3 regions of the Stappia sp. P2PMeth1 genome follow, and region 3 is predicted to be linked to each of the others. Evidence: predicted binding sites of a transcription regulator. Region 3 holds the regulator's gene; each other region holds the start of a gene.
What was found. The regulator LexA, encoded in region 3, represses DNA repair genes until DNA is damaged. The targets are predictions, from matches to a motif close to TGTTCNNNNTGTGTTCNG.
Positions count from the first base shown of each region.

Region 1: a site for LexA is predicted at 1,303-1,320, ahead of P2PM1_RS21275 (ImuA family protein). Genes of this name have one in related genera too.
Region 2: a site for LexA is predicted at 1,028-1,045, ahead of P2PM1_RS23645 (PA0069 family radical SAM protein). Genes of this name have one in related genera too.

Region 1 covers NZ_FYAW01000037.1:55,867-58,133, reverse strand. Annotated here, with positions in the region: gene P2PM1_RS21280 (DNA polymerase Y family protein) at 1-579, opposite strand, end outside; gene P2PM1_RS21275 (ImuA family protein) at 494-1,255, opposite strand; gene P2PM1_RS21270 (SOS response-associated peptidase) at 1,419-2,108, shown strand; gene P2PM1_RS21265 (hypothetical protein) at 2,129-2,267, shown strand, end outside.
Region 2 covers NZ_FYAW01000050.1:205,217-207,483, reverse strand. Annotated here, with positions in the region: gene P2PM1_RS23650 (hypothetical protein) at 689-922, shown strand; gene P2PM1_RS23645 (PA0069 family radical SAM protein) at 1,079-2,218, shown strand.
Region 3 covers NZ_FYAW01000015.1:141,232-143,498, reverse strand. Annotated here, with positions in the region: gene P2PM1_RS08075 (ComEC/Rec2 family competence protein) at 1-935, shown strand, start outside; gene lexA (transcriptional repressor LexA) at 1,088-1,804, opposite strand; gene glp (gephyrin-like molybdotransferase Glp) at 2,253-2,267, opposite strand, start outside.

The DNA of each region.
Region 1 (2,267 bases), on a different contig from region 3:
CAGCCCCGCCGCGATCGCGGGTGGCAGGCGCAGGGCTTGCAGCGGCAGCGGTGCGAGTCCTGGGATGGTTTCGCCGGGAGGAGTGACAAACAGCGGATCGGCCGCGTAGCGCGCCAGCGCATGGGCCGCGCCCCAGCTATCGGCGATGGCTGCGCGGGCGGTGACGCCGGACATGACAAGCCGCCCGGTCAGCGCCTCCAGCATGGCCGCCTCACCGCCATGCAGATGGTCGGCGCCGGTCGCGTCGATGACGATCCCGTCCGGCGCGTCGGCGGCGGCGATAGGTGAGAAGCGTTGCAGCACCCAGAGCGCGAGGCGTTCGAGGCTGTCCAGGTCGGCCCGCGGGTCGGCGGGCTCGATGTGGAGGCCGGGCACCATCGCCTGGGCCTTGGTGACAGGCATTCCGGCGCGCAGGCCGAGCGCCCGCGCGGCCGGATCGGCCGCCGTCACCACCCGGCGGTTCTTCTCCCTTCCGGCGATGACCAGCGGCGCCTCACCGGGCGGCGCTGCGTCGCCCGCCTTCCGCCGCAACCGGTCTGTCGGCCAGTTCGGCAGGAAGACAGAGATGACCCGAGCCATCGCACGCCTCCAGTTCGATATCGAGACATTCGCCCGCCCGCGCCCGGATCAGCTCGACCAGCCAGCGCGGCCGCCCGACGCCGGGAACTGGAAGGGACGAGGACGGCAGCGCCGAGATCCGCCAGCGGGTCATCGCCGCCGTCGGCTGCCCGAAATCGCTGGCCTCCGCCTGTCGCCGCCAGCGGCGCAACGCGATGCAGATCGTCGCCGAGCCTTTCGCGGCCAGATGCAGCCGCCGCGAGGCGGTCATCGGCAGGCGCGCGACGTCGCCCACGACCGCCCCCAGCCCGCCATGCCGCAGCCCTTCCTCCATACAGGCCAGAACGGCCTTGTCGTCTCCGGCTTCGACGAAGATCACCCGGCCGGGCGGCAGTCCGGCCTGCTCCAGCCCCGGTGCGAAGAGATCCTGTAGCGCCACGCACCAGAGCACCTGCCCGGTGGTGCGGGCGGCGATCCCGGCCGTGAAACAGGCCGCAGCCGCGCCATCCACCGCCCCGTTGCCGCCTCCGGCGACTTCATGGAGGCATCCGAGCGCCAGCCCGCCACCGGGCAGCTTGCGATCCAGCGGCGCGATCCCGAAGGGCAGCACCTCGTGCGGATGCGCGCCATCGCCTTCGAGCCGCGCGATGCGCGCCCGAAGGTCGGCAATGGCTGGGCTGTCGGCACGGCTGGGCATATGAGGATGGCGTCTCCGGGGCTTTGCACTGGTCGATTCCGTTGCTATGTTCTTTATTTGTTCTCTTACAGGTCGAGAGTCAATCTCGGCCATCCCGGAAGTGATCGACGGGGTGCAATGCCCTATGGTGACGTAAAGTATTCGCAAGGAGAGTGGCGGGGCGATGTGCAATCTCTATCGCATTACGACCAATCAGCAGGCGATCCGGGATTTCGTGGCAGCCACCCATGACAGTATCGGCAATCTCGAACCGTCGATGGACGTCTATCCCGACCGGCCGGCGCCGGTGGTGCGCAACACCGACGGCGGGCGGGAACTGGCCTCATTGACCTGGGGTATGCCCACGCCCGTCGAATATCTGAAATCCCGCGACGCGCCGGACACCGGCGTCACCAATATCCGCAACACGGCCAGCCCTCACTGGCGCAAATGGCTCGGGCTCGAGAATCGCTGCGTGGTCCCGGCCACCGCCTTTTCCGAATATGGGCAAAAGCCCGATCCAGTCACGAAGCGCAAACCGCTGCACTGGTTCGCCCTCGATGAGACCCAGCCCCTGTTCTTCTTCGCGGGAATCTGGACGCCGTGGCGCGGAACCCGCGGCTCGAACCGGACCCCGCGTCCGGGCGATCATCAACTGTTCGCCTTCCTGACGACCGAGGCCAATGGCGTGGTGAAGCCGATCCATCCGAAGGCCATGCCCGTCATTCTGACGAGCCACGAAGAAGTCGAGACCTGGCTGACCGCCGACTGGAACGAAGCCAAGACGCTGCAGCGGCCGCTGCCCGATGATCGGTTGGTGATCCTGGAAACGCCAGCCAATACAGCCGCCGATGGCATGTTGCCGGGCATCTGACAATGATCCGGAGGACGAACATGGGCCGGAAGGAAGAAGAACAGTTAGCGGCGACGCTCGCCAAGGCGATGGCGATGATCTGCGTCCGCAACAGCATGCTGGAGGACCTGCATGCCGGCCCGGTCCCGGTCACGAAGACCGGCGACTATTCCGATGTCT
Region 2 (2,267 bases), on a different contig from region 3:
AATCTCGTTCATTGGGCGGCTCCTTCGATGTGTTGGGACCATCATCTTGGCGCAAAACGGCGCCGGATGGGGGCCGTCCACCCCAACGGGACCGGGGAGGCACACGCGGTCGGAGTGCGCTCTGCCGTACCCCTCAAACGCCCTCGGCTCGCCGGTCCCGGCTCGGTGCTGGCGCACCGTCCGGGAGGACGAAGGAGGGGGCGGAGCGCGTGGAGGACCGCATGGGTGAGGCAATGCCGTGGGGGCACGGCGTGTCCTCGCACCCGCTCCGGGAACGAATGGACCCCGGCGCGCGCTTGCGCGCGGCCGGACTGACCAAAAGGCGCGATCTCTCCTCCCTCTGTAACCCCAACCGATCCCGTTCCGACCTCAGCGCTGCCACCGGGGCGGAAGGCAACAGCCCTCGCATCGGCCTGACATTTTCAACAATGCTTTATCTACCTAAGTAACACAAAGTATCTCATCCAATTTTCGCCTGATTCCCCTCATAACGGCGCGGCTTTTCTGCTCACATTCCGGTCACATCTTCGTTATGCCATGTTTTTTCCCTGAAATAACCCTGCATACACCGCGGACGAGCCAAGATGGGCTTCCAGTTTTTGCCTCGTGGACGGCACGACGCCGCCACCGGCGCCAACAGACCAAGACCTGCGGCACCGAATACTGAATGCTCACGGAGGCCAATATCATGAAGAAGTTGCTCATCGCCGTTGCGGCTCTGACCTTTTCCGGCTCCGCTTACGCTCAGGACACGTCCTTCGCGTCGGCCGATCTCGACCAGAGCGGCGACCTGACCTTCAGCGAGGTGATCGCCGTGCTGCCGAATGTCACCGAGGAGGCCTTCGCCGCCGCCGATGCCGATGGCAATGGCGTGCTCTCAGAGGCCGAGTACACGGTCCTGCTCGAGAGCAGCGGCGGCTGACACCGCTCCCTCTTCCTGCCCGGTCGCCCTGTTTCCCCTGCCGGAAACGGGGCGATCTGCCGTCTGCCCCCGACACGTCTCGCCTGCCCGCTTCCCAGGTCCATTTGTTCCTGTTATGTTCCTGGCATCGACAACAGGGAACATCCGGGACCTCCCATGGCCACTCCGGCACCGTTGCGCAGCACCATCCCCGATCCGACGGACGCCTCCGAGGAGGCGCTGTCGGCCAGCGTCAACGCCCATCGCGGCCGCGGCCGGGCCGCCGGCCTCAACATGGCCGGCCGCTACGAGCGCGAAAGCCGCGACAGTTTCGATGATGGCTGGGGCACGCTGGACGACCTGCCGCCGCTCAAGACCCATGTGCAGGAAGAGCGGGCGCGCACCATCATCACCCGCAACGAATCGCCCGACATTTCCTTCGACCGCTCGATCAATCCCTATCGCGGCTGCGAGCATGGCTGCATCTACTGCTTCGCCAGGCCGAGCCACGCCTATATCGGCCTGTCGCCCGGCCTCGACTTCGAAACCCGGCTGACCGTCAAGCCGAATGCCGCCGAGCTGCTGGAGCGGGAGCTGTCGCGGCCCGGCTACAGCCCGCGCACCATCGCCATCGGCACCAACACCGACCCGTACCAGCCGATCGAGCGCGAACGGAAACTCATGCGCGAGATCCTCGCCGTGCTCGACCGCTGCAACCATCCGGTCGGCATCGTCACCAAGTCGGCCCTGGTGCTGCGCGATCTCGACATCCTGGCGCCGATGGCCGAGCGCGGGCTGGTGCGCGTCGCCCTCTCCGTGACGACGCTGGAGCGCAAGCTCGCCCGCGCCATGGAGCCGCGCGCGGCAACGCCGGCCAAGCGGCTGGAGGCGATCCGCGGCCTGTCGCAGGCCGGCATTCCGACCTCGGTGATGGTCGCTCCGGTGATCCCGGCGCTGACCGATTCGGAGATGGAGAAGATCCTGGAGGCGGCCAGCGAGCACGGCGCCACCGGTGCCGGCTACATCCTGCTGCGGCTGCCGATCGAGGTCAGTCCGCTGTTCCGCGACTGGCTGCTGCGGCACCGGCCGGACAGTTTCCGCCATGTCATGAACCTCATCCGCTCGATGCGCGGCGGCAAGGACTACGATGCTGAGTGGGGCAAGCGGATGCGCGGCGACGGGCCCTATGCGAAGCAGCTCGCCAACCGCTTTGCGCTCGCCTGCAAGCGGCTCGGCCTCAACCGCAACCGCAAGCCGCTGGCAACGGATCTGTTCCTCCCCCCGACCGCCGGCGGCGTCCAGCTCCAGCTCTTCTAGCCCCTCTGCCGGACCTCTACCGGACTTCTACGGGACTTCTACGGGGGCC
Region 3 (2,267 bases):
CGCTCGCCGCTTCCGTGCTGTTCTATGCGGGGCACCGGCAGCCGGACATGCTGGTCTCGGCGAATGGCGGGACGCTCGCCCTGCGCGATGCCGCCGGCGTGCTGCGGGTGTCGGGACGGACGAGCGGCTTCCTGCCGGAGGTCTGGCTGCGGGCGGAAGGGGTCGGCGTGCGCCATCACCGCGAGCGGCGGATCGCGCGCGCGGACATGCGCTGCGACGACACGGCCTGCCTGCTGCGGGCGCATGGTCCGCCGGGACTGGGTCCACCCGCCGCCCATGCTCCGCCCGCCCAGGGACGGCCCATACAGGACCCGCCTGCACAGACCCCGCCCATACAGGACCCGCCCATACAGACCCCGCACGCACAGGGTCTGGCCAAACGGGACCGGCCAGGACAGGCTCCACCGCTGCAGGCTCCACCCTTGCAGGGCCCGCACGCACAGGGGCAGCCGGAGACGTCGCCCGCCGCGCAGGTGCCCGGCGCTCAGACGTCTGTCCCTCAGGTGCCCGCCGCACAGACGTCTGCCGCACAGACGTCTGTCGCTCAGGTGCCCGGCGCACGGCATGCACCCGCAGACGGGCCAACGGAGGCGGGTGGAAGGCCCGGTCCCGCGGCGCAGGGTCCGCCGGCGCTGCTGGTCTCGCTGGTGCGGGACAGCGCCGCCTTCGAGGAGGACTGCCGCAAGGTCGATATCATCGTCTCGGCGCTCAACGCCCCGCCCGGGTGCCGGGCGCGGCTGGTGATCGACGGGGCACGGCTTGCCCGGGAGGGCGCCGTCGCGCTCACTTTCGGTGCGCCGGATATCCCGGTCGCGTCCCGATCAACGCCCGCACAGGCACCGTCCGCTGCGCCGTCGCCCTCGAGCGCAGGTGGCGCTCTTGCCGTCGCGGTGCGCCCGAGCTACGGGCTTCGCCGGCCCTGGATGCCGAAATGACGCCGAAATGACGCCCAACTGCCGCCGGACTCACGCCCAACGGGCAATGCCTCATCCGAACCGGGCGCGCCGGCCCGGCGCCGAAGGGCTCTCTCAACGCGGGCCCCAGCCTCGGCCCGTTCAGCCGTGGCCCGCCCGCCCTGGGTCCGCCCTCAGTAGCGGCGGAACAGCGACACCAGCTTGCCCTGGATGCGCACCCGTCCGGGCCCGAAAATGCGGGTCTCATAGGCCGGATTGGCCGCCTCCAGCGCCACGGAGGCGCCCTTCTTGCGCAGGCGCTTCAAGGTCGCCTCCTCGTCGTCGATCAGGGCGACGACGATGTCGCCGCTGTCGGCGCTGTCGGAGCGGCGGATCACCACCGTGTCGCCGTCGAGAATGCCGGCCTCGATCATCGAATCGCCGCGCACTTCCAGCGCATAGTGATCGCCAGTGCCGAGCAGGTCGGCCGGCATGGCGATGGTGTGGCTGTGCGTCTGGATCGCCTCGATCGGCACGCCGGCGGCGATGCGGCCCATCACCGGGATCTCAACGCTGTCATTGGCCGGCATCGGCGGGGGGGGGGGGGCCTCGACCGGCGGCAGCTTGCCGCGCGAGCCCTCGATGACGGAGGGCGAGAAGCCCTGGCCGCGCGCCGAGGCAAGGCCGGGGGAGACGGATTCGGGCAGCTTGATGATCTCCAGCGCCCTGGCGCGGTTCGGCAGGCGGCGGATGAAGCCACGCTCCTCCAGCGCCGTGATCAGCCGGTGGATGCCCGACTTGGAGCGCAGGTCGAGCGCGTCCTTCATCTCATCGAAGGAGGGCGGAACGCCGGTCTCCTTCAGCCGCTCATGGATGAACAGGAGCAATTCGTGCTGCTTGCGCGTCAACATGCGCGTGGGTCCCCCCGTTCCGGTTCAGACGTCTCGGCGCAAGCGCCGCCAAATTCCAAAACCCATGACGTCCTACGTCGTGTGGTCGAGCACCTTCGGCTCGGGCCTTCGGATCATGCCGTCGGCGCGAGCGTTTCCGCCTCCGCCGCCATCGCCGCGCGCACCCCCCTTATTGGTGGCCGTGCAAGGGCATGGAGCACCACCAAGGGAGCCGCCCATCGCGACTCAAGCCCATGTACAAATCATGAACGCAGTCTAACCGTTCCCGCCTTGTTCCACAAGCGATTCCGCCCGCCAAGGCCGCGCCAGGTCGAGATGTCCTGCGTCCGGCGAGAGATGACCGGCGCGGACCTCACCCTCGATGCGGCGCAGGCGCGCAGGAAACCGTCCTCTTTTCAAGAGTTTGCGAGATCGGCTCGGGCAAGGTTCGGGCGCTGTATCGGAGGTTCTAGCCCTGCGGCAG